Regions from separate parts of the Alkalihalobacterium sp. TH-98 genome, predicted to be linked through region 1. Evidence: predicted binding sites of a transcription regulator. Region 1 holds the regulator's gene; each other region holds the start of a gene.
What was found. The regulator Rex, encoded in region 1, represses fermentation and respiration genes when NADH is low (regulators of the CRP and FNR family bind a similar motif). The targets are predictions, from matches to a motif close to TTGTGAAATATTTCACAA.

Region 2: the regulator Rex is predicted to act here: its motif matches at 3,526-3,543, upstream of AC2VNP_RS11015 (L-lactate dehydrogenase).
Region 3: the regulator Rex is predicted to act here: its motif matches at 7,755-7,772, upstream of pflB (formate C-acetyltransferase).

Annotation. Positions count from the first base shown of each region.
Region 1 is NZ_JBYCKM010000013.1:55,004-65,143, reverse strand. Features, by position in the region: gene rimI (ribosomal protein S18-alanine N-acetyltransferase) at 1-66, shown strand, start outside; gene tsaD (tRNA (adenosine(37)-N6)-threonylcarbamoyltransferase complex transferase subunit TsaD) at 56-1,072, shown strand; gene AC2VNP_RS06195 (hypothetical protein) at 1,425-3,578, shown strand; gene AC2VNP_RS06190 (ABC-F family ATP-binding cassette domain-containing protein) at 3,848-5,755, opposite strand; gene AC2VNP_RS06185 (redox-sensing transcriptional repressor Rex) at 5,949-6,584, shown strand; gene AC2VNP_RS06180 (twin-arginine translocase TatA/TatE family subunit) at 6,659-6,844, shown strand; gene tatC (twin-arginine translocase subunit TatC) at 6,861-7,631, shown strand; gene AC2VNP_RS06170 (aminotransferase class I/II-fold pyridoxal phosphate-dependent enzyme) at 7,890-9,065, shown strand; gene AC2VNP_RS06165 (carbon-nitrogen family hydrolase) at 9,084-9,872, shown strand.
Region 2 is NZ_JBYCKM010000027.1:113,011-123,150, reverse strand. Features, by position in the region: gene AC2VNP_RS11030 (rhomboid family intramembrane serine protease) at 1-1,414, opposite strand, end outside; gene AC2VNP_RS11025 (HAD family hydrolase) at 1,419-2,168, opposite strand; gene AC2VNP_RS11020 (sodium:proton antiporter) at 2,275-2,472, opposite strand; gene AC2VNP_RS11015 (L-lactate dehydrogenase) at 2,529-3,488, opposite strand; gene AC2VNP_RS11010 (ThiF family adenylyltransferase) at 3,597-4,607, opposite strand; gene AC2VNP_RS11005 (5-formyltetrahydrofolate cyclo-ligase) at 4,671-5,234, opposite strand; gene rpmG (50S ribosomal protein L33) at 5,426-5,575, opposite strand; gene AC2VNP_RS10995 (glycoside hydrolase family 15 protein) at 5,659-7,635, opposite strand; gene AC2VNP_RS10990 (hypothetical protein) at 7,972-8,328, shown strand; gene AC2VNP_RS10985 (hypothetical protein) at 8,349-8,837, shown strand; gene AC2VNP_RS10980 (peptidoglycan D,D-transpeptidase FtsI family protein) at 8,888-10,140, opposite strand, start outside.
Region 3 is NZ_JBYCKM010000001.1:19,821-29,960, reverse strand. Features, by position in the region: gene AC2VNP_RS00130 (molybdopterin molybdotransferase MoeA) at 1-1,217, shown strand, start outside; gene mobB (molybdopterin-guanine dinucleotide biosynthesis protein B) at 1,214-1,732, shown strand; gene AC2VNP_RS00120 (molybdenum cofactor biosynthesis protein MoaE) at 1,725-2,192, shown strand; gene moaD (molybdopterin converting factor subunit 1) at 2,195-2,428, shown strand; gene AC2VNP_RS00110 (molybdenum cofactor guanylyltransferase) at 2,495-3,085, opposite strand; gene AC2VNP_RS00105 (MFS transporter) at 3,210-4,505, opposite strand; gene nirB (nitrite reductase large subunit NirB) at 4,929-7,349, shown strand; gene nirD (nitrite reductase small subunit NirD) at 7,367-7,693, shown strand; gene pflB (formate C-acetyltransferase) at 7,932-10,140, shown strand, end outside.

The DNA of each region.
Region 1 (10,140 bases):
AATTATTATACAGACAATCTAGAGGATGCATTAGTCATGTGGGCGGTGTTAAAAGATGAAGGATGAATTGATATTAGCAATTGAGACAAGCTGTGATGAGACGTCAGCAGCGGTTATTAAAAATGGTACAGAAGTACTCTCAAACGTCGTTTCTTCGCAAATAGAAAGCCACAAGCGGTTTGGAGGCGTCGTCCCGGAAATTGCTTCTCGTCATCATGTCGAAAAAATGACGTATATATTTGAAGCTGCCATGGAAGAAGCAGGTTTGACATTTGCACAGTTAGATGCGATTGCAGTCACAGAAGGTCCAGGGTTGGTTGGTGCCCTATTAATGGGAGTAAATGCTGCTAAAGCTTTAGCATTTGCGCATAATCTTCCTTTAATTGGTGTTCATCATATCGCTGGGCACATTTATGCGAATCGATTAGTTAAAGAAATGGAGTTCCCATTATTGGCTTTAGTCGTATCTGGTGGTCATACAGAGCTCATTTATATGAAGGAACATGGTTCGTTTAAAGTGATTGGTGAAACGAGAGATGATGCAGTAGGAGAAGCCTATGATAAGGTGGCAAGAACGTTAAATTTACCTTATCCAGGAGGCCCTCATATTGACAGACTTGCACACGAGGGGAAAGTAACGATTGATTTACCGAGAGCGTGGCTTGATCCCGAAGCGTATGAATTCAGTTTTAGCGGATTGAAATCAGCGGTCATCAATACCCTTCATAATGCGAAACAGCGAGGAGAAACGATTGAACCAGCAGACCTAGCTGCCAGTTTCCAAGAAAGTGTTATTGATGTGTTAGTGACAAAGACCAAAAGAGCAACAGTAGAGTATAAAGTAAAGCAGCTTCTATTAGCGGGCGGAGTTGCAGCCAACCGCGGACTTCGTGCAAAGTTAGAACAAGAGTTTGACAACTCAGAAGTGGAATTAATTATTCCACCACTCTCATTATGTACAGATAACGCTGCGATGATAGGGGCAGCTGCCAGTATTTTATTACAGCAAGGCAAGGTTTCGGATTGGGCACTTAATGCAAACCCAGGTCTTGAACTAGATACCTGTGAATAAAAAGTTTAAATCCTTTCTTATCAGTCTATGCTGAAAGAAGGGATTTTTTGTTTGAAATTCTTTAATTAAGAGGAATTTGAGGATAGGAAACATCAAAATTCGTCATTCCTAACGAAGAATCGTGTTTTTTTATGTGGAAAAAACTTATCCACAACATTGTGTATGAAGTGGATAAGTACGTGAATAACTTATTCTATAGCACTATGTTTTGTTTATAAAAAAATGTGGATAAACATGTGGGTAGTGGGGATAACTTTTAAAAAAACGGAAGAATCAATGATCTTCCTGTGTATAACGCTGTGAGTAGTGTGGATATGTCAGAAAATTTGTTCATAAGTTGAGGGGATCATGTGTGAAAAAGAGTTGGATCATCATCAGTAGTTTGTTTTTTTTGATGTTATTAACAGCTAACGTAAAAGGATATGAACAACAAAAGTCACTTATACTTATCGTTGCTCCAGATTTTTCTTTTGAAGAAGCGGAATGGCTCCTTGAAAATGGTGACACAAACGTCTGGGGAAGAGCCGGGTTTTCTGCTTTAAATGTACGTCCTGAAGGGAGTTATTCGTACTTAAGCAATACAGTATCATTAAGTTCAGGGATTCGGGGAGTAGGTGTCGATCAGTGGAATGCGTTTGAAAAAGGAGAATTCATTGATGGTAGGTCAGTCGAGGAACTTCTCTTACAATGGACCGGGGCTTATCCACAGGATAGTTTACTTCACCCGTATCTTCACAAATTAATTGAAAAAAATAATTCGACAACATTCCGCGCACCGATAGGATTTTTGGGAGAAACCTTAAAGCAAGAAGGTATTACACGCTATGTATTCGGTAACAGTGACTTATCAGAAGAAGAAAGAGTCCGCAATGCATCTTTATTTGTTATCGATAAAAAAGGCGAAGTTCAAGGAGATTTAACGAAAGTAGTAAAGGCAGATCCGGCTGCTCCAGCGGGAGTAAGCATGAATTCAGATCTCTTACTAGAGGAAATTCGCGTAGTTGAGGATGAAAGTAACCAATCATTCATAGTGGTAGAATGGGGGGATTTTCATCGTTTATTTTCGCATAAGGACATGATGATATCCAGCCACTTTGAGAAACGTTACGAACAAACATTGGTTTCTTTTGAACAGTTTATTCGGCTTCTTGTGGATAACAGCAATCGTCATGTTATGGTAGTTGCGCCTATGATGCATTCCGGAGCGTACAAGGAAAAAAAGCAACTTAGCCCTTTTTATTATTGGGACGGATCTCTTCAGCATCCATTCGAGCTTTACTCACAAACGACAAAACAAAGATACATAATTAGTAATGTTGATGTCGTTCCGACCATTTTATCTACATTTGCCTTACAAGTCCCATCGAGTTTACCGGGCACACCTTTAAATCAGTTCGAGATTTTAGACGCAAATTATAATCACGAAGATGTTGTGAATAATGTAAATTGGGTGTTTAAAATATATAGTACTAGAAGTGTTATACTTTCTAGCTATATTACCTTGTTAGTTTTAATGTTAATAAGTGTAGGAATTTTATTATGGAGGAAGAAGACGAGTCCTCGCTGGGTAAATGCAGGGAAAATCATACTATTAGCAGCGGTTAGCTCACCAATTTGGTATTTATTTTTATCGAAGATTCTGTTGTACGTTCATAGCGGTTACTACTTTTGGTTGTTGACTATATTATCGATCTTATTAGCTTGGATTCTTTTAAAATTCACTAAATACCCCCTTGTTCTGATAGGGACCATTCAATTTATGGTCATTACGATTGATTTATGGATGGGGTCTCCTTTAATGCAGCGGTCCTATTTAGGGTATGATCCGATCATTGGGGCGAGATATTACGGCATAGGAAATGAATATGCAGGTGTGTATATGATTTCTGGATTATTGATGTTAATACCATTTTGGAAGGCTTCCAAGCGAACGTTTTTAATTGTAACGACGGTCCTTTTTGGTTTCTTAATTTATATGTTAGGTTCGAGTCATCTCGGGACTAATGCCGGAGCTACTTTATCAGCTGCAATCGCTTGGGGATTTATCGCTGTAAAGCACAGCTCTTTAATGAATAGATGGAAGGTATGGCTGCCTATTTTGCTAGTTGCAATCCCAGTTTTGGCATTAATTCTTTTGTTTTTATTACAAATGGGTGGTAAATCGACTCATATTGGATATGCTTTTGAACGAATTTTGAGCGGTGATTTTTCATATATGTTCGATGTTATTAAAAGAAAGCTGCAAATGAATTGGAAGATCTTTAAGTTCTCAAATTGGACCCAACTGTTTGTTACCTCCTATATTTTAATGGGGATTATACTATGGAGACAAAAAAATTGGATCAAGAATGAACGGGAAAAAGATATATTGCAAGCGATGCTCGTTACATCTGTTGCCTTGCTGTTACTAAATGATTCAGGGGTCGTTGCCGCAGCTACCTCGATGTTTTTAATTGTGGCCACTAGTTATTATTGGCTATTGGAAGAGAAAGGAACTAGAGCTTAGGTGCTGATTTTGCGCATGGGCAGTTATTTTAGTGAAAAACGAAGTGTTTGTGGATTATAGTTACAGTTGTGGCGCTAATTTATGGGCAGACGACTAAAGTTTAAACACGTTATAGGAGATTGTGCTTTTGGTCGTTAGCAGCAGGTGTTAACGGCTAGACTCAATAGTCTCACATCTATTAAAAGGTCCATCCAAGCATGTCTAATTGAGAACATGTTAGATGGACCTTAAAGTGCTTGTCATCAGGCTAGCAGACTGTCTGTTGCCTACTATTCTTGCAGTTCTTCCCACTCGGTTAGTAATTGTTCGATGGTCTCGTTACGAGAGTCGATTTGTTGTTGAAGCTGTGCAGACTTTTCGTGATCTTCATATACCGATGGTTCACATAGTGCTTGTTCCCATTCGGCGACTTCAGCTTCCATTTGTTCAACCGTTGCTTCAATTTCTTCAATTCGACGTTGTCTTTGACGTTCTTTTCGTTTGGCTTCTTTATCCATGTGGAAGTTTTGTTTATCTTTTTTTAGTTCTTCTTTCTGGGCTTGCTCCTCATTAGCCAGTTCATGTAATTGACGAGCTTCATCTTTTTTATGCAAGTAATAGTCATAATCGCCAAGGTAATTCGTAATATTTTGTTGTGAGAGTTCAATAATTCGTGTCGCCATCCGGTTTAAGAAATACCTGTCATGGGATACAAAAAGAATTGTCCCGGGATAATCAATTAAAGCAGACTCTAAAACTTCCTTGCTGTCTAAATCAAGGTGGTTAGTTGGTTCATCCAGGATAAGAAAATTAGCTCTTTTTAACATTAACTTCGCTAAAGCAAGACGTGCTTTTTCGCCGCCGCTTAAATCAGAGACGATTTTTAATACATCATCCCCACTAAAGAGGAAGTTCCCTAGAACCGTACGTATATCTTTTTCTTGCATCAGTGGATATTCATCCCACAATTCATGAATGACTTGCTTGTTTGATGTTAATTTTGCTTGTTCTTGATCATAATAACCAATAGCAACGTTGCTTCCATAGGTAATCGATCCAGAAAGAGGTTGCAATTCTTTTGTAATCATTTTGAGCAAGGTTGATTTTCCAATTCCGTTTGGTCCAATTAACGCAGCACTCTCACCGCGATTTAGCTGGAAAGTAATATCTTTAAATAATGGAACGTTCTCATAACCGCCAGAAAGAGCTTGTACTTTCAATACTTCGTTTCCTGTTTGTTTTTCTATATCAAAAGAAAAGTTGGCGGATTTTTCACTGCCTTGTGGTCGGTCTAACCGATCCATTCTTTCAAGTGATTTCCTGCGACTTTGTGCTCGCTTCGTCGTAGAAGCTCTAGCGATATTCCGGCGCACGAAGTCTTCTAACTTTGCGATTTCTTCTTGTTGTTTTTCAAATTGTTTTAATTCCTGCTCGTAACGCAGGGCTTTTTCCTCAAGGTAGTCTGAATAGTTCCCTTTAAATTTAGTAGCTTTTGTTCTCGAGAGCTCATACACGTGATCGACGACTTTATCTAGAAAGTATCGGTCATGTGAGACAATGAGGACAGCACCGGGATAATTGGATAAATACTGCTCGAGCCAAGCTAATGTTTCAATGTCCAGATGGTTGGTCGGCTCATCGAGAATGAGCAGGTCTGGTTTCGTTAATAATAACTTTCCGAGCGCGAGTCGTGTTTTTTGACCCCCGCTTAGAGTAGAGATCTTCGTATTGTAATCAAAATTAGCGAAATTTAATCCAGCTAGGACTGAGCGAATATCGGCTTCATATTGGTAGCCGCCTTCGTCTTTAAAATTGACTTGCAGCTGGTCATATTCCTTGAGAATTTTCTCATAATTTTCGTTATCAGGGTTAGCCATTTGTTCTTCGAGTCTTCTTAACGTTCGTTCTTTTCTTTGAAGCTCAGCAAACACCGATAACATTTCATCCCAAATGGAAAGATTAGACTCCAGACCAGTGTCCTGAGCGAGATATCCGAGCTTAACATCTTTTGGTATCATAATTTCGCCTGAATCATACGACATTTGTCCAGCGATAATTCTTAATAGCGTTGATTTTCCAGCGCCATTTCGCCCAACAAGCGCAATACGTTGTTTAGACTGTATTTCAAATTTTATATTGGTTAAGATCGGTTCTACACCGAATGATTTGGTTAAATTTACACACTGTAATAAAATCATAAAAATAATCCTTCCTACTTATAGGGTAACTAAGAGATAAAGCTATGAAACAAGTATGATAAACTAAGTGTACCTTATCGGAAGTTATTCAACAACTTAATGAACAGTCGTTTAAAACGATTACACGAAAGACAAAAATAGTGTACAATATGACATGTAACATCCTGATTGGTGAAAACCTTGGAGGCGATCTATGAAATTTGAACAACCTAAAATTCCGCAAGCTACAGCGAAACGATTGCCCTTGTATTATCGATACTTAGAAAATCTTAATGCCTCAGGAAAGCAACGTGTCTCTTCGTCAGAGTTGAGTGAAGCTGTTAAAGTTGACTCCGCGACGATCCGCCGTGATTTTTCTTATTTTGGCGCATTAGGGAAAAAAGGGTACGGATATAATGTAAATTATTTACTGTCTTTTTTTCGAAAGACATTAGATCAGGATGAGTTGACGAAAGTGATTTTGATTGGAGTCGGGAATCTTGGTACAGCTTTTTTGAATTATAATTTTGCAAAAAATAATAATACAAAGATTGTCATGGCATTTGATGTTGATGAGGATAAGGTTGGCCAAGAAATGGGCGGAGTTAAAATTTATAATCTGACTGAACTAGAGGAACATCTAGATCCAGAAGTAACAGTGGCGATTTTAACAGTGCCTGCTCAATCGGCTCAAAAGATTGCTGATCGACTCGTTTCAGTAGGAATTAATGGTATTCTGAACTTTACTCCAGCACGATTAACAGTACCAGAGAATGTTAGGGTTCACCATATCGATTTATCCGTTGAGTTACAGTCGCTTATTTATTTTTTAAAGCATTATCCGCTATAATAGAGGATAAGCCTATAAATGATTTTTATTTAAACTAGACGATAGAGAAAAGAAGACATAAGGAGGTGGATTTAATGCCAACATTAGGAGTAGGAAGTATCGTTCTAATTGCATTAGTAGCGTTATTAATATTCGGTCCTAAAAAGTTACCGGAGTTAGGAAAAGCAGCTGGTAATACTTTACGTGAGTTCAAAAATGCCACAAAAGGTTTGGCTGATGACGACGACGATAACAATAAGAAAAAAGAGAAACAAAACTAGTTAGGATGGGTATTTAATGGAACAGAGAGATATGTCTGTGTATGATCATATAGGCGAGTTGCGTAGACGATTAATCATCGTCTTTGTCTTTTTTGCTATCGCTTTGATTGGTGGGTTTTTTTTAGCAAAACCGATCATTACTTTTCTTCAAAGTGCACCGACTGCTCAAGATATTCCAATGAACGCCTTTAAGCCGATTGATCCGCTTCGGGTTTATATGACGTTTGCATTTTTTAGTGCATTTTTAATTATTTTCCCTGTCATTTTATATCAGCTTTGGGCATTTATAAGTCCTGGTCTGCATGAAACGGAAAGAAAGGTAACTTTAGCCTATATTCCAATTGCATTTTTGTTGTTTCTAACTGGTATTTCTTTTTCGTATTTCATTTTATTTCCGTTTGTAATACAGTTTGTAGGTACGTTAGCAGGACAATTAGGAATAAATGAGATGTACGGAATTAATGAGTACTTCAATTTTCTTTTTCAGTTAACGATTCCATTTGGTCTACTGTTCCAAATGCCGGTCGTTATTATGTTTTTAACACGATTAGGGATTGTTACACCTGCTTTTCTAGGAAGTGTGAGAAAGTTTGCGTACTTTGGCCTTCTCGTAATTGCAGGTTTAATTACACCACCAGAACTAATTTCACACTTAATGGTAACTGTTCCGTTATTCTTGCTCTATGAGATTAGTATTGTCATATCAAGAGTTGCGTATCGAAAAGCACAACGTCTTGAAGCAGAACGCCTTAAAGAAGAACAGACTGAAAATGAAAATCACGCTTAGGCTGCATTCCACGAATGCAGCCTTTTCTTATCACATAAAATTATGAGTAGAACCATCACATATACTTTGTAGGGTGCCAGGTACCTTTAACGCACTGCACTACTGAAGGTAGCAGGTACCTTTAATGCACTGCACTGGTAAAGGTGGGGCACAGCGAATTTGAGTAACCACACTAATACTACTTGACCCGTTGACAAAAGCGGTTATGCTTCATACGATGGGTTTAGATTAATAAAGGAATGAAATGTAGGTGAAGAGATGAAACAGTTTCAAATGAATCAGACGATGGCAGAATTACCGAAACAATATTTTGCAAGTCTAGTGGCTAAAGTCAGCGTCTTAATCAAAGAGGGAGCAGATATTATTAATCTTGGCCAAGGCAACCCTGACCAACCGACACCTGAACATATAGTTGCAAGTTTAAAAGAAGCAGCTGATCTTCCTCAATATCATAAATATCCACCTTTTCGCGGATATCCGTTTCTAAAAGAGGCAATCGCTGAATTTTATAAACGCGAATATAGTGTAGAACTCGACCCAAACAAAGAAGTTTGTATTCTTTTTGGAGGAAAGGGCGGACTGGTTGAAGTTAGTCAATGCTTGTTAAATCCAGGAGATGTAGCACTTGTTCCAGATCCTGGTTACCCAGATTATTGGTCAGGGGTTGCGCTTGCTAGAGGCAGAATGGAAATGATGCCTCTCAAGAAAGAAAATGCGTTTCTCCCTAATTACAATACCATTCAAGAAGAGGCATTAAAACAAGCGAAGCTTATGTTCTTGAACTATCCGAACAATCCAACCGGTGCAACTGCTTCGAAGGAGTTCTATGACGAAACAGTAACTCTTGCAAAGCAGCATGATTTTTGTGTCGTTCATGACTTTGCGTATGGTGGTATCGGTTTTGATGGACAAAAGCCGGTAAGCTTTCTTCAATCTGAAGGTGCAAAAGACATAGGAATTGAAATTTATACATTATCGAAGACGTATAATATGGCAGGGTGGCGTGTCGCTTTTGCTGTCGGGAATGCTTCAGTAATTGAAATGCTTAACCTTTACCAAGATCATATGTATGTCAGCTTGTTTGGAGCAATTCAGCAGGCAGCAGCTACCGCCCTTCTTAGTCCGCAAACATGCGTAGATGAGTTAGCTCAAAAATATGAAGGACGTCGCAATGTCCTTATTGAAGGCTTACAATCGATTGGTTGGAATGTAACGGCACCAAGTGGTTCGTTCTTTGCTTGGTTACCGTGTCCTGAAGGAATGAGTTCTGAAGAATTTGCCGACATCCTGCTGTACGAAGCGCATATTGCGGTTGCACCAGGTCGAGGATTTGGTGAAAGTGGAGAAGGCTACGTTCGAGTGGGCCTTTTAGAAGAAGAAGATCGATTAAAAGAAGCGGTGGAACGGATTAAAAAACTAGAACTTTTTAAATAGGATCGGAGGGCTTAACGAATGAAAATTGCGATCTACCAAATGGATATTATCCCAGGTGCACCTGAAGAGAACCACGAAAAAGTTAAACAGTGGTTCGAGCAAACAGCAAGCCAAGAAGATAAGCCTGATGTCGTTGTCCTGCCGGAAATGTGGACAACAGCTTATACATTAACTACATTAGATCAAGTCGCAGAAGATGATCAGAAACAAACAGCCACCCTATTAAGTGAACTCGCCAAACAATACGAAGTAAATGTCGTTGGAGGCTCTATCGCCACAAAAGAGGGCGATTACATTTACAATCGAGCGCTCGTATATAACCGAAAAGGTGAACAAGTTCATCAGTACGATAAAATTCATCTCGTTCCGATGTTAAATGAGCATCTATACTTAGCTGGAGGTCAGAAAAAAGTTCAAACCTTTGATCTTGATGGCGTTAAAGTAGGGGTTATCATTTGTTATGACCTACGCTTCCCAGAACTGGCACGGTCGCTAGCTTTAGCAGGAACTGAAGTGTTATTTATCGTTGCCGAATGGCCAGAAGCGCGTCAGAGTCATTGGACGACTTTACAACAAGCCAGAGCGATTGAAAATCAAATGTACGTCGTGTCATCCAATCGAGTGGGTACGTACGACGGGGTTGAATTTTGTGGCCGTTCACTCGTCATTAACCCGTGGGGAGATACAGTTGCTCAAGGGTCACAAGACAAAGAAGAAACGATCACAGCAGATTTGCAATTAAAAGATGTGCAAGACGTTCGTCAAAATGTTCCTGTGTTTAAAAGTAGAGTGCCAAACTTATACTAGAGCTTCCTATTGCTTATAAAAAGAACCTCTTGTTATTGAACTAAAAATTGATGATACGGTCTTCGTTCAGGAAAATGCCCTTTCTTTTTCACAGTCATGGAGGAAGGTGAAGAAGAAAGGGTACTACTCAAAGGAGCGGGCCAAAGAGTATGCCAGTATTAGAACTCTAGTAGGGACTATATTTTGAACAGTTTGTGAAACGGTGAGCAAACTTATAGACAAGAGTGGAGAAGTGCTTTATCATATGAATTGTGAAACACTTCACAAA
Region 2 (10,140 bases), on a different contig from region 1:
GAAATTCAGGCCGCATCTCAACAGTACGTATAAAATTCTTCTCTGCTTCTTCATATTTATTAAGGTGAACTTCAGTGTACCCTAACAAGAAGTAGAGTTCAGGGATGTCTAACTGTCTCTCTTGTACCGTTAATAATAGTGAGTATGCCTTTTCATACTCGTTTTCCTCTAATAATTCCTGTGAAAGTTGCAGATGTACGATTGGGGCCCCTGATTTTTGGTCATTTATCATGCCGAACCAAAATAATCCGTACCCTAGAGTTACTACTAAACCGAAGAGGAACAATTGTCTAATTCTAAAGCGTTGTTTTGGTAGCTGCACAACGAAAGAAGCTAAAAAGCCGCCAACTAATCCACCAATATGAGCACCATTATCTATCATTGGAACTAAAAATCCTAACGATAGATTAATGATAAGAATAACGATAACACTCATACCCATCGTTCGAAAAAATAACTTGCGATGATTAATTCCAAAATGCAATAAAGCTCCAAAGCAACCAAAGATGGCACCTGATGCACCAGCGGCCACTTGGTCATTAAAAGCAAAGCTAGCAATTGATCCAAACAAACCTGCAATGATATAGATAAATAAAAAACGCCAACTCCCAAAAATCCTCTCAACTGCACTTCCTAAATAAAAAAGAGCCAATGAGTTCATAAAGAAATGAAGAAAACCAATATGTAAAAACATCGCTGTAAAGAGGCGCCAATATTCCCCTCCCTCAATAAGTGGATTATACTTTGCCCCAAATTCAACTAATGTCAAAATTCTCATACTCCCGCCATTTAGCTCAAGTAGAACAAACATAACAGCAACTGAAAGGAGTAAGAGATAAGTAAAAAATGGTTTCCCAAATTTAAAGATCGCCTGTTCAGCCTGCAAACGTTCTTCGGCTTTCTGTAAAACCTCATTTCTTAAATTTTTTATTCGCTCTTCCATATCGTCAACTGCATAATAATCGTTAGATAAAACGTTCATTTCAGGAATGTGTAAATCTATTTTTAACCGTTCTAGTTCCCTAGCCTTATTCTCATTGTCTGCTGCTATTAAATATGTATTCATTACTGTTTTTTCTTGAGCCATCGTTAAAGGTTCGTTTATTAAATGCTCCCATGAGTCCACCGGGCTATATGTAGAAACGTATATATTTTCTGCTATCACTTTACGAAAGCTCAGTTGTCTGCGCAGGCCATTGAACTTCACCAACGTGTTATTCATATCTTCTTTTAATCGATTACTCCAATTCACATCTTTTCGAATAACTCGCAGTATTTTAGGTGACTGACGAACTTCTTCTTCTAACCATACTTCATTCATATTTGGATTTATTTCAATCACACGATAGCCTTTTTGGGTGACAAGATGGTGGACTAGTTGCCAGTAAAATAAATCATGCTGCAAAACATCCATTTTATCACCCTTTCATCGACTGATCACTTTTTATAAGGTCTAACACTTCCATTAATTCACTGCACGTTGCATATGGTTCATGGCTCGTATTAGCTGGTATTCCTCTCGTATTTAAATATATAGCATCCCAGCCTGCATCAATTGCGCCACAAATATCATGTTCCCAAGAGTCCCCTATAAATAACTTACCATTCGTTTCACCTAATTTAGTTATTGCTAAATCAAATATATCGCGGCTTGGCTTTGCTACACCAAGCTCTTCTGATACAAAAATATGCTCATTATCAATAAGGCTGGACAATCCAATTTTTTCTATTTTTCGGTATTGGGTATCGGCTGGACCGTTCGTTATAATTCCTACTTTAATGTTTCTTTCAGTAAGTTCATTCATTAAGTCCACTAAACCATCAAATGGTTTACTAAAGGAGTCAACAATTTCATAATAATGGGCATGAAAGTGGTCTGCTTCTTCGTCAGAGTACGGTAGATCAAATTTTTTCATCGTATCATGATAACGTAAGCGTCTATACGTTTTTGCAGTGACTTTTTTGGTTTCGAATGGCTCCCAGTATAAATCACTGTTTTTCTTAAATGTTTTAAACCATATTCCAACATCGACTGGCCTTTCAATTCTCTTTTCTTTCAGCCATTGTTCTTGAAGTGTTTGAAAGCAAAAGCATATTGCCTTTTCAAAAGCCTCTTCATGACTGAACAACGTATTATCTAAATCAAAACAAATTGTTCTCCAACGCATAGCAACCTCCTCCTTACCATATTATATCAATTCTTAGGTCATCCTTCATCTTTTAGCGGAATAGCATAGAGGCACTGTCAAGCTGACAGTGCCTCTAAATCATTCATTATTGGTTATTCACGCTACCCGTTCTAGAACCAAACATCATTTCTGACATGAACTTTTGTCGTAAGCCAGGAATTTTCATTGTCCATTGAACAGCCGACCTTCTAATCCATCTTTGGCCGAGCAAAGCATTTAAAATACGATAACGAAAGCGATAGGCAAAATAGATAATTACAAGCATAAATAAACGAGATATCAACTAGATCTCCTCCTTTGCTCATAATTTGCCTAATCTATGTCTGAATTATTCGGTTACTATTTATTAAAGTTTATAACAGGCTCCATCGCTTTCTTTAATACAGATGCCGAATGTTGGAGCTTTTCTTGTTCTTCTGCATTTAAATCTAACTCCACAACTTCACGAACACCATTTCGATTTACAATCGCAGGTACACCAATATATATGTCATCTAGATCATATTGACCTTCAAGTAGAGCCGAAACCGTTAGGATTGAATTTTCATTTCTTAGTATTGCTCTTGTTAAGCGGACGAGCCCCATAGCAATTCCGTAGTAAGTAGCTCCTTTTCGTTCAATAATATGGTATGCTGCATCACGAACATTCACAAAGATTTCATCAAGTCCTTCCTTTGTTATCTTTGACTGCTCATCTTCAACATAGCGCAAAATAGGTCTTCCTCCAATATCGGCATGACTCCAAATTGGAAGCTCTGTATCACCGTGTTCACCCATAATATACGCATGAACATTTCTAGAGTCTACATCGAAATACTCGCCTAACAAGAAACGAAATCTTGCTGTATCTAAAATAGTTCCCGAACCAATTACCCGCTCTTTTGGTAATCCTGAAAACTTCCAAGTTGCATAAGTCAAGATATCTACTGGGTTAGTTGCAACAAGGAAAATCCCATTAAACCCAGAATTCATAACTTCAGAAACTATTTTATTAAAAATGGCTGTATTTTTTTCAACAAGGTCAAGACGAGTTTCACCTGGTGCTTGATTAGCTCCAGCTGTAATCACTACGATATCGGCATCTTTACAATCGGCATAGGTTCCTGCCCAGATTTTCATAGGCGATGAAAATGGTAAGCCATGATTTAGATCCATTGCATCTCCTTCAGCCTTTTCCTTATTTAGATCAATTAATACCATTTCATCCGTAACACCTTGATTAAGGAGTGCATAGGCGTAACTTGAACCTACAAACCCTGTACCGATGATAACTACACGACTACTTTTTAAGTTGTCCACTAGAATGCCACCCTTCGTTTAGTTTATCTCAGTTAGATTGTACATTAGTTCACAAATATTTTTTACAGCTGAAAACGGTCTCAACATGGCATTTTTGTTACATTATGGCTATAGCCCAATATATTTGGAATAAATGGCTTTTGCTTTAACAACATCTTCGGTCCCCTGTATTAGTGCACGTCCATCTGTAAATAAGACGATTTTTTCACCTTCACTTAATTGAGCTCTCAGTAAGAATGGTGTTTTTTGGACAGCAGCTACTTTACTTAAACGTGCTTCCCACTCGTTTAAGTCAAATGTTTTCCTCATATGAAACTGAACCGTTTCACGCCCGCAAAGTGATGTCACCTCATCTTTAACCACTTCTAAAGCTGGATACTTTTTTTGTTGGCATGTTGGACAGTCTTTTTCCGGTGAAGTAAATTTAAGTTCATATGTATGATTTCGCCAAACATCAAAAGTAATCAGACTGCGTCGCTGTTCTTTGGCTCCCACTAGATATTTCATCGCTTCAACGACCTGATAAGATGCGACTATATCTACGACTGGAGAAATAACCCCAATCATATCGCACGTTTGTCCTCCAGTTTCTCCTTCTTTAATAAAGCAACGTAAACAAGGGGTTTCGCCTGGTACAAATAAGGCGGACATTCCTCTTGAGCTCACCGCTCCTCCATAAACAAAAGGGATTCCTTTTTTGAAGCAAATATCATTTAGAAGAAAGCGGGTTTGGAAGTTATCGGTGCCATCAAGCACAATGTCCATACCTTCTATGAACTCCTCTATATTATGCAATGTAACGTCACTAACTATTCCTTCCACTTTTACATCAGAATTAATAAGTGCTAACTTTTGTTCAGCTGCTACTGCCTTTGGAAGGGCTTCTTCTACATCCTTTTCAGTAAATAGCATTTGCCTTTGTAAATTACTTTTTTCGACATAATCTCTATCAATTACTCGTACAAATCCCACACCTGCACGAACGAGATGATTGGCTAGTACGGTGCCCAGTGCACCCATCCCCACGATTAACGCACGACTCTGAGAGAGTTTTCTTTGCCCTTCCTCACCAATCGGAGAAAATAACATTTGCCTCGAATAACGTTCATTTACATCCATTTTTTTCACCTAACTTTACTTGATCTTTGTATGCTAATAACAATACACCTAATTGATAAAGAATCAACACTTATACACCTTGTCTTCTGTTACAATCATTTGAACGGGAATATCAAAAGATTCTAATGGTATTTCACTTACCAACTGCTCCTCAAAAGCAAGTGCACATGTTTTACCTTTATAATGGGCTAAATAACGGTCGTAATATCCGCCTCCATAACCAAGTCTATTTCCATTTCTATCAAAAGCTACGCCAGGTACTATGATTAAATCAATATCTTCGCTAGTAGAAGGGAAACAATCCGTTTCTTTAGGTTCTTTTAGTTGAAAATAAGTACTTTCCAGATCATCAAAGCTGTTAATTTGATAAAATACCATTTCATTTTTTTCTGGATATGTCTTGGGGACAACTATTTTCTTTCCTTCTCTCCAAGCTTTTTCTATAATTTTATATGTACCTACTTCAGTTCCTCTAGAAATAGTGATTGCAATTGTACGCACTTCTTTCCATAAAGTAGTTGAACTCAAATGTTCTTTAATTTTTTCACTTTTAATATTATGTTCTACTCCGCTCATTTCCTTTAACTTATTTTTTACGACAGTACGTAATTCTTTTTTTAATTGCAAAAGTACCACCACCCAGTCAAAAAATTATTATTGTATAGAAACATACATTCATTGAATTTATTTGGGGCACAGTTATTTTTTTACACATATACTGTCCCAATCAACAATAATTAACAATATAGAAGAATCTTCCCACAAAAAAGACCGCAAATCCTAAGTATATAGGTCTTTTGCGGTCTCATTTGATTTCCTTACTTCGTTTCACGATGTAAAGTGTGTTTCTTAAGTCTTGGGCTATATTTTTTTAGCTCAATACGCTCAGGGTTTGTGCGTTTATTTTTAGTAGTGATGTAGTTACGATCACCAGTTTCAGTGCAAGCTAAAGTTACTTGTACGCGCATTATGTTCTCCCTCCAAACCTCTTGTTTTCATTCATACCTTTAAATGATAGCAAAGATATGCCAAGGTAGCAAGTGTATCTTTTTTACACTTTATAAGAAAGTCTCCTAAACGCCTGATTATAGTCATTAATAACGTCTATAAATGTTGCATGCGACCATGTGAGTGGGGCTACGGACAAAGGCTCACCTGTATGTGGGTGAATTTGTTCTGGAAGTAAACCACTGCTTAAAGAGTGCTCACAAACCCATTGAAAAATCTCATAGGCTGGTTGGAGCTCTTCTATACTAACCGCTTTCAAGATATGCCATTTAGCAATCCATAATGTACAAATTATCCATGGGTTTCCTGGTACTTCATTAATATTTTCTGTTTGTTTAAAATAGTTATCATTACTATAGCGTGCATATCCGCCTACATTTGTTTTCACTCTAAGTTGTTCGCTAAGTGCACTCATCGTTTGATTAACCTTCTCATCCTTAGCATCATACATGCCGAAAGCAAACAGCCCGTAAAGACTACTCTCAGGTGTTTGATCTATTGTGATTTCACCTGTTGTTTCATCCTTATATAAACCTCGAAAAAATGTCCCTGTATTCTCATCAAAAAGATACTTTTCTACACCTTCTTTTATCCGTTTAGCACCTTGTGCATATCGCTCGGCGCTCTCTTTCTCACCTAATAGGTTCGCAAAACGAGAAGCTGCTACTAAACCACCATAGACAGTACCAGCTGTAAACGTAAAAATTCCTCTTCGCTCTTCCCATAAGTCATAGGAAGGAGAAGGAAGATTTAATTGTTCATCAATAAAACTTAATATAAATTCAGCACTTGGACGAACAAGAGGACGGTATAGTGATTGAGCAAACTCGATATCACCAGTCGCCTCATAATCTTCCCAAAACGCCCATAACACAAGAGCTGTTTCATCTTCTTGTATTGGTAATTGTTCTTCACCACTTTCTCCAACTAGAGGATGCCAACTCGAGCCAATAGAACCATCCGGATTATACTTATGGAATAAATAACCCTCATCCGATAACACTTCACTACATCTTCTAAAGAAATTACGAACCATCCCGTGATATCCAGCTTTAACCATTGCCTGTGCAATAAGGGCTCCGTCTCTTGGCCACATGTAACTATAATGGTCTTGGTTGTACTGAAGAATATCAGAATCATTGGCAGCAATAATATATCCATTTTCATTCGTCTGTGTCCTCACAACTAGTAGACTACGTTTATATAGATCAATCATTTCTGGTGAAAAATTGGCTGTTAATACTTCTCCTTTATTGACCCAACTTTTCCAATACGTGTGAATTTTATCTAAGGTTTGCTGACGACCCGTCTCCATTACATAATCATTTAAAGTTTGAACCTCTTTTAATGACTGACCAACTGTCATCCAATAGTAAGCTTCTTGTATAGAATTAGGTTCAAGTTCTCCCTCGAGCGAGAATGTACTGTCGACAGACCCTTGAGCTATGGGATTAAAATGAAGTTGACCATCCTCAGCATCACGAAAAGTACCTTCTTGTTCATGGAAGCGCTTGACACCTGTTGTATATTGCTTAATTCCACTATCACCAAGAGATCCATTAAATAAGAAATAGCGATTTCTCTTATAATGAATCATCGTACGATCTTTTGGCGAAAAGAAAGCTGTATCTCCAACTTCATTTTCATATATTGCAAGATCTTGATGAAAGAATAATTTAATATGACGGTGGTCGTTTGTTAAATTTTCTACAGAAAACTTCCGCATGAATACCATCTCACGTTGATGAACTCCTTCTTCCACTCTTATAGCGATTTGTTGCTCTGGCAGTACAGCTAGACTATTCGTTATAAGAGAGTCCTTATGGTAGTCCGTTTGAATGGTCCAATTTTCGGAGTTTAACCAATAAAACGTATCATCAATCGATACTCCAATTCGATTGGGATGACCTTGAACATGATTTTGGTGTCCGACAAAAGGGAAGTAAATATCCCTCACCTGTAAGTCTTTATCAATATTAACGAGTAATTTACCATTCCCGACTACGAGCTCTCTAGGCACAATAAAAACCTCCTGTTTAAATGTTATAAGTGCTTAACGTTCTCTTATATAGAAATCAAATGTATCTGATTTGAAAGGTATTATTTTTCCTCCTTAATCTTACTGAGCATCTATTTTTGAGACAAGCAGTCTATTTTGTCTTTTCTTGTCACATGTACTAGGGATAAGGGATACACACCACAAAAAAAGTTTTTCGGCGATTTTCGCGAAAAAAGCGTATTTTCTTGAAGAATTTTGGAGTATGATGGGAAAACTTGAAATGAAGTATTGACTTGGCATGTATAATGAAAAGAGGCACAAAAAAATGAGCAAAGGAAGACGAGAGAGGAGATTTTTATGGAAGTCGTCATCATAGCACTTTTCGTCTTAGCAATTTTTTTATTAATATCTTCTTTTTTTATAAAGGACCGTACAAAAGACCTCGAAAACCAATTAGAAAGTTTCTCAATGACTTTCATGCAAGAAATATATCAACTAAAGAAAAAGGTTACGATTTTAGAAGAAGAGATCTTATCAGGAAGTGAAGAGGCATACTTTACTCAGACACCAAAGAAAAACACAACCAATGATCTTTTAAATGAAGTTACAGCCTATTATAAAGCTGGATATTCTATAGAAAAAATTGCGGATCTAACAACTCTATCAGAGAGTGAAGTCCTTGGATTGATTGCTACATATCAACGGAAGGAATGAAGATAGAAACGAGGGATATAATGGCGAAAAAAACAGTACAGGGAGTTGCAGCAGGAATTTTACTTGCTACTAGTGTATTTGCATATATGTACTTTTTTCAGACAACCCATATTGAAATTGAACAAGATGATATTGAAATACCGGAAATTGAATTAAGTAGTGAAGAAATGATGGATATCCTGAAAGATCAAGGCTTCATTGTTCTTGATGAGGAAGAATACGACCTCCTATTAAAAGGAAAAGAAGAAGCCGAACGAACAGAAGAGCCACTTGAGGAGGAAGTCGTTCCACAACCTCAAACGATTCATTATACTATTATAGAAATTCAAAGCGGTATGAGTAGTATGGACGTGGCAAACTATTTGGAAAAAGTAAATGTATTAGACGAGACAGAGAAATTTTTACAATTTCTTCGTGACAATGAACTAACACAACAAATCAAAGCAGGTGAATTTGAGTTAAATAGTACAATGACAGTTGAAGAGATAGCTTTGACGATTACACAATGATAGAAAAAACCAAATAAAAAGAGGCTGACTTATTCCGTCAGCCTCTTTTTTTAGTTCGTTTCTTCTTCGCTATTCTCGTCTTCCACATCGTTCTCAGCTGGAAGATTGAATGAAGGGTTTTGTCGTTTTTCTTCTAATTCAAAAAATGCGTCCATGACCCCTTCCAGAATATTTCTAGAAATTGTAGCATTCGTGTTTCTATTAACATTGGGTACAACAATAGAAACTGCTACTTTTGGGTCTTCGTACGGTGCATATGCAACATACGTTTGGTTATTACCTTGATTATTAAGTACCTGAGCAGTACCAGTTTTCCCAGCAAGTTGATAAGGTTTATTAGCAAAATGCCTTCCCGTTCCCCTTGAACCAGTTACAACTTGCCTAAATCCTCGCTGTACATGTCTAATATGCTCATCACTCATTTCAACTCGGTTCATAATAGTTGGGTGAAATTGAGTAATAACCCTCCCTAATTCATTTTTCGACGAACTAGGTTCTCTTATTTCTCTAACCAGCCGAGGCTGCATACGATAACCATCATTTGCAATGGTTGAAACATATTGAGCTAGTTGTAACGGAGTGTACGTATCATATTGTCCGTAAGACAAGTTAATTAAACTACCAGGTAAACTATTATCACCTTTAAGTCCAAGCCCTTCAGATGGTAAGTCAATTCCTGTTTCCACACCTAAACCAAACTGATTTAAATAGTTTCGAAAATTTTGAAATGCGCCAGGCATATCTCTAAAACAACATTTGGTAGAGTAATTATAACCTGCCATGTTCATAACAATATGAGCCATATAAATGTTCGATGACCTTTCTAAGGCTGTCAAACTGTTAATGTTACCCATCGTTGTTACAGACCGGAAACCTTGTCCTGATACAGTAATTGGAGCATCATAGAAAATGGTATTGGGACCTATAACACCTGCATGAAGCCCAGCTAAAACAGTAGCCCCTTTAACAGTTGACCCCATCTCAAACGCCTTGTTGACGACACCAAAGTGATCAAAATCATTTCCTTCATACCCCGCCATTGCATATATTTCTCCAGTCTTTGGATCCATCATCACGACATATGCAGAAGGAGTACGAAGGTAAGCTCCTCTATTCTTATCTACTTCACGTTTAAGAACTTCTTCTACTTGTTTTTGCAGCTCCATATCCATCGTTAGAACAAGGTCATTTCCTCGTTGCCCTAATTTATCTAACGATGTGCCAATGACTGAACCACGACTCGTAATATTTTCTACTACTGCTTTTTCCCCTCGTAAAGCTTGTTCATATTGAAGTTCAAGAA
Region 3 (10,140 bases), on a different contig from region 1:
ATGTCCATCGAAATGATGAGGTGGAATATGTAGCGATTGATGAATGCCTCGGTCGTTATTTAGGAGAGCCTTTAAAAGCTGACCACGATGTACCACCTTTCGATCGGTCACCTTATGATGGTTTTGCGATTCGAAGTGAAGATACACAGGTCGCAAACTCAGATGAACCAGTAATATTAGAAGTGATTGAGGAAATTGGTGCAGGAACAGTCGCCAAATCAGCGCTTCAAGCAAAGCAAGCGATTCGTATAATGACAGGAGCACAAATTCCTAACGGGGCGGATGCCATCATTATGTTTGAACTTGTTAAAGAGGTTCAAGAGAACGGAAGATCATACATACAAATTAAACGTAAAGTCGTATCGGGTGATAATATATCTAGACAAGGTGAGGATGTCAAAAACGGTTCGGTGTTACTTGATAAAGGTACGAAAATTAATGAAGGAACGGTCGCACTATTAGCGACATTCGGTTATGCGAGGGTTCCCGTGTTTAAAAAGCCAGTTGTAGGAATTATTGCTACCGGTTCAGAGTTATTAGAAGTTAACCAACCGTTGGAACCAGGAAAAATCCGCAATAGTAATGGATATATGATCGCAGCGCAAATTCAAAAGATCGGAGCAGAACCGAAATTTTATGGGAAATTAGCGGATGACTTTGATACTTGCTTTGAAAAGATCAAACAAACATTAGCCGAAGTCGATGTGTTGGTAACTACTGGTGGTGTTTCTGTTGGTGACTTTGACCATTTACCAGACATTTATAAAAAGCTGGAAGCTGAGGTTTTATTTAATAAAATCGCGATGCGTCCAGGCAGTGTAACAACAGTTGCCGTAAAAGACGGTAAGTTCTTGTTTGGTCTTTCCGGAAATCCATCGGCTTGCTTTGTCGGTTTTGAATTGTTTGCTCGTCCCGCTATCCTTAGTTTAGTAGAAGCTGATTATGTGCATTTACAAAAGGAAAAGGCCATACTTGATAAAGACTTTCCAAAGCCAAATCCATTTACACGCTTTGTTAGAAGCAGAGTATCGATTGAAGGTGGAAAGCTGATTGTGGCACCAGTCGGTTTGGATAAATCGGGTGTCGTTTCTTCCATTGCCTATGCGAATGCTCTTCTTATGCTACCGGGTGGTACGAGAGGATTTGAGCGTGGTATGGAGGTTGAGGTTCTGCTTCTAAATGGAGAAGGTAGTACTTCAACTTGGGAGAAAGAATGAAAATCATCCAAGTTGCAGGTTACAGTAATTCAGGGAAAACAACGTTAATTGAAAAATTAATTACAGGCCTAAAGAGTAAGGACATAAGTGTTTCAGTTATTAAACATCATGGGCATGAAAGTCGCTTAGCGGCACTTGATACTGGAAAAGACTCGGCAAAGTTTCGTGAATCTGGTGCTACGGGTACGACGGTTGTTGCTGGCAATTCCGTGCAAATGCAATTTAATAAGGAAGCGAATTGGTCGATAGAAGATGCCCTTATGTTTCAACAGTTCCTAAAAATTGATATTGTAATCATTGAGGGATTTAAAAAGGAATCCTTTCCCAAGGTTGTCATTGTAAAAAAAGAAGAGGATATCAAGTTGTTAGAACAACTTGAAAACATACAAGCCGTTCTGTTGTGGAAGAATATTGAACTACCGACTACATTAAAGGTTCCTATTTTTTTATTAGATGATTTTGAGTCTTTTTTTAGTTGGTTTATGAATGGTGTATTGGAGGAAAGAAATGAGTGAACAGCTTTTTGAAATTATAAAAGAACCAATCTCAATTGAAACGATCGTCAATAAAGTAGTCGACCGTAATGCAGGTGCGATTAATACTTTTATTGGTACAGTTAGGGAGATGACAGGTGAGAAGAAAACTGTCTACCTTCGCTATGATGCTTATGAGACAATGGCCATAAAAAAACTAGCTCAAATTGGTGATGAAATTCAGAAAAAGTGGCCACAAGCAAAAGTGGCGATTACTCATCGCATTGGCGATTTAGAAATTACGGATATTGCGGTTGTTATAGCTGTATCAACGCCTCACCGAGCAGACTCTTATGAAGCTAGTCGCTATGCTATTGAAAGAATAAAAGAAATTGTACCGATTTGGAAAAAAGAGCATTGGGAAGACGGGCAAGAGTGGGTCGGCGACCAATTGGAGAAAGTAAACTATGAAACAGGTAAGCCGGAAATTAAAGAGGTGTAACGATGAAGGTTTTGTTATTTGCACAATTAGAAGAAATTGTTGGTGAAAGAGAAATCGAAATAAAAAGTGAACCGATTACAGTTCGACAGTTAAAAGAGATATTATTGGAAAAGTATCCGAACTTACGGTCATTAGATAGTACGATTGTGGCGGTCAATGAGGAATATGTTAAAAATGATACACTACTAAAAGAAAACGATGTTGTTGCTTTAATACCTCCGGTAAGCGGTGGGTAAGATCAATGATAAAATACACCTAAAACCAACATCCATCACTTGATGGATGTTGGTTTGTTCATATAGTTAACTAGAACTCAAATCCTCTTTCTCATTAATATTACGAAATGCCTCATGATGGTTCAACTCGTGTTCCTCTATAAACACGGTCTCAACGGCCTGAAATAACATTCCTATCTTCAAACAATTTTCTTTTAAATTCTTTTCAATCATAGGTAAGCATCGTCTGTTGTACATAGCAATTAACGGTTGTTTTCTTGCTGCAACTATAGGAACAATTGCATCTTTATCAGGATAACGCTCAGTATATGAGCGTAGCTGCTGGAGTACTTCCGAATGAATATAGGGAGTATCGCAGGGGAGAACCATATACCATTCGGAATAAACATGTTTCATAGCACTATAGATGCCTGCAAGGGGTCCATCGCCTCGAAACTGCGCTTCATCTAAAATGACATCATATGTAGTTTGACTTTGAATCTGTTGAATAAGATCAGGCTGGCTCACAATAACTATGTCTTCTACGCTTTCTTGTAAAGCATCTAGGCTGTATCGAAAAAATGGCTTTCCATCAAGTTCATATAAAGCTTTAGGCTCACCGAAACGTCGTGAGGCACCACCAGCTAATAAAATTCCAACAACATGATTAGATTTCATAGGTATTCCTCCCTAATATCTTTACACTTCATTATTTCATACGATCGGAAATTTTACTATAAGCCATAAAAAAAGCCCTTCACTTAGTAGTGAAAGGCCATGTTCTTTTTATTACGGGCTTAGATTAACATTTAACTTCTGCATTTTTTCTCGAGTAGAAGTACCAGTTGATAACTAAGCTGATTACGTAATAACCGATAAAGATAAATAGAGCTAAGTTAGCATATCCAGTTGTATCAATTGACCAACCGAAGATTTTTGGAATAAAGAATGCACCGTATGCAGCAAATGCAGCAATTAACCCTAGTACAGGTGCGGCAAATTTTTCTTCAAAAATGAATGGTACCATTCGGAAAGTAGATCCATTTGCAATTCCAGTTCCAGCAAATAACACTAAGAATGAAACTAAGAAACCAGTAAAGTTATTAATATTTAAGAAGTAAATGACACTAGATGTTGCAAGAATCATCGCGACAATCGTCCAGAAAGTTACCTTTGCACCACTATTCACCTTGTCAGAAAGCCAACCACCGAATGGACGGATTGAAGCACCAACTAATGCACCTAAGAAAGCAAACTTCATAACATCGATTTCCGGGAACTCAGAACGGATTAATAATGGAAATGCCGCTGCAAACCCGATAAATGAACCGAAGCACATAACATAAAGCCAAGTCATAATCCACATATGTTTCATTTTTAATACAGAAAGTTGACTCTTAATGCTGGGTTTTGCTACAGGAAGTTCATCCATAAAGAAAAACGTAACAATAACAGAAGCGACAATTGGAATTACCCAAATAAATGCTGCATTTTGAATATAAACGACGCTACCATCTGCTAAAGTTTGACCTCCTCCAGTTAGAGCACCAATAAATCCTAAACCGATTACGATTGGAGTTAAGAACTGAACTACACTAACTCCTAAGTTTCCAATACCAACGTTAATTCCGTTGGCTGTACCTTTTGCTTTTTTCGGATAATATGGGTTTAAAGTAGCTGTTGAAGACGCTAAGTTACCTCCACCCAGTCCACATAAAGCAGCAAGGATGACCATTGTTTGAAAACTTGTTTCAGGGTTTTGAACGGCAAACCCAATACCGATTGCAGGAATTAAAAGAACAACAGTTGTAAGTAATGTCGTTTTCTTACCACCAATCAAGCCTGGCATAAAAGTATAGAATAAACGTAGTGTTGCCCCAGTTAATCCAGGTAAAGCGGCTAATGTAAATAATTGACTACTTGTAAAATTGAAACCTACATCGTTTAATCGAACAGCTGTAACTGACCATAATTGCCATACACAGAAGGCTAAGATTAAAGAAAATACGGATATTAATAAGTTCTTTCTTGCAACTTTCTTTCCTTTATTTTCCCAAAAGCTTTCATTTTCTGGCTCCCATTTCGTAATTTTCGCCATGATCTATTCCCCCAAATACTATTGTTTAATTTTCTTCACATCGATGTTTCTTACAAAACTGATGATACAATCAAACGAAAAAGTTGAGTGTGATTTTTTTCACAGGAAATAAATAAAAATTAAACATACTATCGACATATAACAATGAATAGAAAAATATTAAACTGGACGATTATATAGAAAGAACTAGTATAACTTCGTAAATAAAGTTTAAGAACGATAAGTTCAACTATCAAAAAAATAGTTATTACAAATTCATGAACAAGACTTTTTCACAAAATAGTAATTTTTTAATTCATAGGGTGTGATTTTTATCACAGTTTTCGCAAGTTCCTAATTGATATACTGAGATCATAGAAATATAAAACAACTAGTGATGGATGCTCCTATTTGTGAAATAGTGAGCAAGTGGAGGTCTTAAAAATGGAGAAAAAGAAATTAGTCATGATAGGAAATGGAATGGCGGGCGTTAGAGTCATTGAAGATCTATTAAAAATAAACCATGATTTATTTGAAATAACGATTTTTGGTAAAGAACCACATCCTAATTACAACCGGATTCAACTATCAAACATCCTGCAAGGTGAAATGAACTTTGAAGATACGATCATCAATAATTGGGACTGGTATAAAGATAATGGAATTCAGTTGTATACGGATGAAATGATTACAAAAGTAGATCCGCAACAACAGCTAGTATATTCAAATAAAGGACAAGTTCTACCGTATGATGAACTGATCATAGCTACTGGTTCAAAACCATTTATTTTACCTATTCCTGGTGCCGACCTTTCAGGAGTCATTGGTTTTAGAGATATAGAAGATTGCGTGACCATGAAGAAAGTCGCTAAGATGCATAAAAAAGCAGTTGTAATTGGAGGAGGACTTCTTGGACTTGAAGCTGCAAAAGGGCTACTGCATTTAGGAATGGAAGTGGATGTCGTTCATTTAGTGGAACACTTAATGGAAAAACAGCTAGATGTAGTTGCTTCAAGTATGTTGAAACAAACATTAGAAGAGCAAGGAATGAACTTCCTCATGCCAAAATCAACGACTGAAATTGTGGGAACCCATCGAGTGGAGGGTGTTCGATTTTCAGATGAAAGTGAAGTGACAGCAGACTTAGTCGTAATGGCTGCTGGGATTGTTCCAAACATAGATTTTATTAAAGGGGGTGACATTTATATCAATCGTGGCATCGTAGTTAATGACTTTTTAGAAACGAATATCCCTCATGTGTATGCTGTAGGGGAATGTGCAGAACACCGAGAAGTTGTTTATGGACTAGTTGCTCCGTTATATGAACAAGGAAAAGTATTAGCCAATCGTTTGTGCGGGGTCAAAGAAGAAGGTTACGAAGGATCATTGTTAGGGACCCAGCTCAAAGTAGCTGAAATAGATTTGTTCTCAGCTGGAGAAATTTATGATGATGCATCAACGAAATCGATAAAAGTTCATAACGAATATGAAGGAGTCTATAAGAAGGTTTTAGTTAGAGATAATCGAATTGTCGGTGTCGTCTTATATGGTGATACAAAAGATAGCTCAAGATTATTTAGAATGTTAACGAACAAAGAAGATATTTCAGACCAAGCGACAATTTCTTTCTTACAACCGCCAGGAGCGGATACGACGAATGACGTTGGGGCGATGCCAGATAATGAAGTTATTTGTGGTTGTAACGGAACGACTAAAGGAACGATTGTCGATGCCATTCAACAACAAGGACTTGCAACAATTGAGCAAGTAGGTGGTTGTACAAATGCAGGACGATCTTGCGGGCGCTGCAAACCATTAATTGGTGAAATTCTAGAACATGCATTAGGTTCTGACTATGAATTAACTGCTCAAAAAGAAACATTATGTGGGTGTACAACTTTTAGTCGAGATGAAGTCATAGCTGAAATTAAAGATAAAGGATTAACTTCACCAAAAGAAGTCATGATGGTTCTGAACTGGAGTGAAGAGCAAGGTTGCTCAAAATGCCGTCCAGCGTTAAATTACTATCTCGGTATGATTAATCCAGAATATAAAGACGATAGAAATTCTCGTCTTGTAAATGAAAAATTACATGCTAACATTCAAAAAGATGGAACGTATTCAGTTGTTCCTAGAATGTACGGTGGAGTGACGACAGCTGAAGATTTAAGAAAGCTTGCAGATGTAGCTGATAAGTATAATGTTCCACTCGTCAAATTAACAGGTGGACAACGAATTGGTTTATTCGGATTAAAAAAAGAACAACTTCCTCAAGTTTGGGAAGAGCTAGGTATGCCGTCTGGATATGCTTACGGAAAGACACTTCGTACAGTGAAAACGTGCGTAGGTTCACAGTTCTGTCGATTTGGGACTCAAGATTCGATGAGTCTCGGTATTGAATTAGAAAAACGCTTCGAACGTCTTGATACACCACATAAAGTCAAAATGGGTGTATCCGCTTGTCCGAGAAACTGTGCAGAATCCGGAATTAAAGATGTCGGGGTTGTTGGAGTTGATGGCGGTTGGGAACTGTATGTCGGTGGAAACGGGGGTACAGACTTACGTGCTGGAGACTTCTTCTGTAAAGTCAAAACGGAACAAGAAGTATTTGAAATGACGGGTGCCTTTTTACAGTATTATCGTGAAACAGCAAAATATTTAGAAAGAACCTCTCAATGGGTGGACCGCCTTGGATTAGACCACATTAAAGAAGTAGTAGCCGATGCTGAAAAACGAGCTAAATTAAACGCAACGCTGCAAAAAACAGTGAGTCGATATGAAGAGCCGTGGCAAAAAATCAATGAGGATGAAAGTATCCGTCAAGCCTATTACAAAACAACAACTATACCAGTGCCAGTTCAGTAGAGAGGAAGATTAGAATGATGAAAACAAGACAAGCTATTAAACTTTGTTCATTTCATGAACTGCCAGAGATGATTGGTCAAGTATTTTCTGTCAGCGGGAAGGAGATTGCTCTCTTTCGCCTGACAGATGGTACGGTTCGTGCGATCGAAAATACTAGTCCACACCCTAAAGGAGGCATCCTTTCTGAAGGTCTTGTCAGCGGTCAATTTGTGTTTTGCCCGATGCATGACTGGAAAATCTCATTAATTGATGGAAAAGTACAAGCTCCTGATGAAGGTCAGGTTAAAACTTACACGATTGAGGTTGAAGAAGGAAATGTAAAGCTTATTTACGAGGAACAATAGTAGATAGAGGGGGCTGTTGAATTACGACTATTTCGTGAACAGAACAGTCCTTGACATCATTTTGTGATTTTTATCACAGTATTCAATTCTACTGCATTGTTATACTAGATCTATAGATTAAATTAGAAAAAATTAGAAAACGACGCTAATGAAAAATGAGGTTGTATCTTTTGAGGATGTAATTAACCAATCACTTCGTCTAGCGTTACATTGCAACTTTATGAGGGAGTTGAAAAAGATGAGTCATCCGAACAGTTTTAGAAAAGGAAATTGGAATCAAGAAATTGATGTTAGGGATTTCATTCAAAAAAATATGACACCTTATGATGGTGATGACACGTTTCTTGTTGGGGCAACTGAAAACACTAAAAAATTATGGGAACAAGTGATGGAGCTTACAAAAAAAGAACGTGATAACGGTGGAGTATATAATTTAGACACTGAAATCGTTTCTACAATCACATCACATGGACCAGCTTATTTAGATATAGAGAAGGAAACAATAGTCGGTTTCCAAACGGATCAACCGTTCAAACGTTCATTACAGCCATACGGTGGTATTCGCATGGCAGCAACAGCTTGTGAAGCATACGGTTACAAGATGGATCAAGAAGTAGATCGCTTTTTTACAGAGCATCGAAAAACACATAATCAAGGTGTATTTGATGCATATACAGACGAAATGAAACTGGCGAGAAAAGTCGGGATCATTACAGGTTTGCCGGATGCTTATGGGCGTGGAAGGATTATTGGTGATTACAGACGAGTTGCTTTATACGGTGTGGATTTCTTAATTAACGAAAAGAAACAATCACTTCAAGAAATGGGCAAAAAAATGTCTGAAGAAGTGATTCGTTTAAGAGAAGAGATTTCTGAACAAATTAAATCGCTTCAAGAATTGAAAACACTTGCTGTTTCTTACGGTTTTGACATTTCAGAGCCAGCGACTACGGCAAAGGAAGCTTTCCAATGGTTGTACTTTGGATATTTAGCTGCAATAAAAGAGCAAAATGGAGCAGCGATGAGCTTAGGACGAGTCTCAACGTTCCTCGATATTTATATTGAAAATGATATAAAAGAAGGTCGCTTAACAGAAGAAGAAGCACAAGAATTAGTCGATCATTTTGTCATGAAACTGCGTCTCGTTAAATTTGCAAGAACACCTGATTATAACGATCTCTTTAGTGGCGATCCGACATGGGTAACTGAATCAATTGGCGGGGTTGGAATAGACGGTAGACCATTAGTAACAAAAACGTCGTTCCGTTTCATTCACACGCTATCAAACTTAGGTCCAGCACCAGAACCGAATTTAACTGTGCTTTGGTCAACGAACTTGCCAGAGAATTTCAAGCGCTATTGTGCGAAAATGTCAATCCAAACAAGTTCACTTCAATACGAGAATGATGATCTAATGCGTGTAGAATTTGGTGACGATTATGGAATAGCTTGTTGTGTATCTGCGATGAGAATTGGCAAGCAAATGCAATTCTTTGGTGCAAGAGCAAACTTAGCAAAAACGCTTTTATATGCGATTAACGGTGGTGTTGATGAAAAAGCGAAGATTCAAGTGACACCGATGTTTGAAAGAATTATGAGTGAATATTTAGACTATGAAGAAGTAATGTCTAAGTTTGATCATGTCATGGAATGGTTAGCTGAGCTCTATGTTAATACATTAAATATCATTCATTTTATGCATGACAAATATAATTACGAGCGCATTGAAATGGCTCTTCATGACAATGAAATTTTACGGACGATGGCGACAGGAATTGCAGGTCTATCTGTAGTAGCTGACTCATTAAGTGCCATTAAGCACGCAAAAGTAAAAACGGTGCGTGATGAGAACGGAATTGTCGTTGATTATATCGTTGAAGGGGAATACCCTCAATACGGAAACAATGATGATCGTGTCGATGAAATCGCTCAAGATATCGTCAGACGTTTTATGAAAAAGTTGAAAAAGCATGAAACGTATCGTCAATCTACAACGACAATGTCCATCTTAACAATTACTTCTAATGTGGTTTATGGGAAGAAAACAGGAAATACACCAGACGGAAGAAAAGATGGCGAGCCGTTTGCACCGGGCGCAAATCCTCTCCACGGAAGAGATAAAAAAGGAGCACTCGCTTCATTAAATTCGGTGGCTAAATTACCGTACCAACATTCACTAGATGGAATTTCAAACACATTCTCGATCGTTCCTAAGGCGTTAGGTAAAGAATCGGAAGACCGCACGACAAACTTAGTTGCTATCTTAGATGGGTATTCAGAGAAGAACGGGCATCACTTAAACATCAACGTCTTTGACCGCGAAACATTATTAGATGCAATGGATCACCCTGAATTATACCCGCAATTAACCATTCGTGTATCAGGGTATGCGGTGAACTTTATTAAACTAACAAGAGAACAACAATTAGATGTAATCAACCGTACAT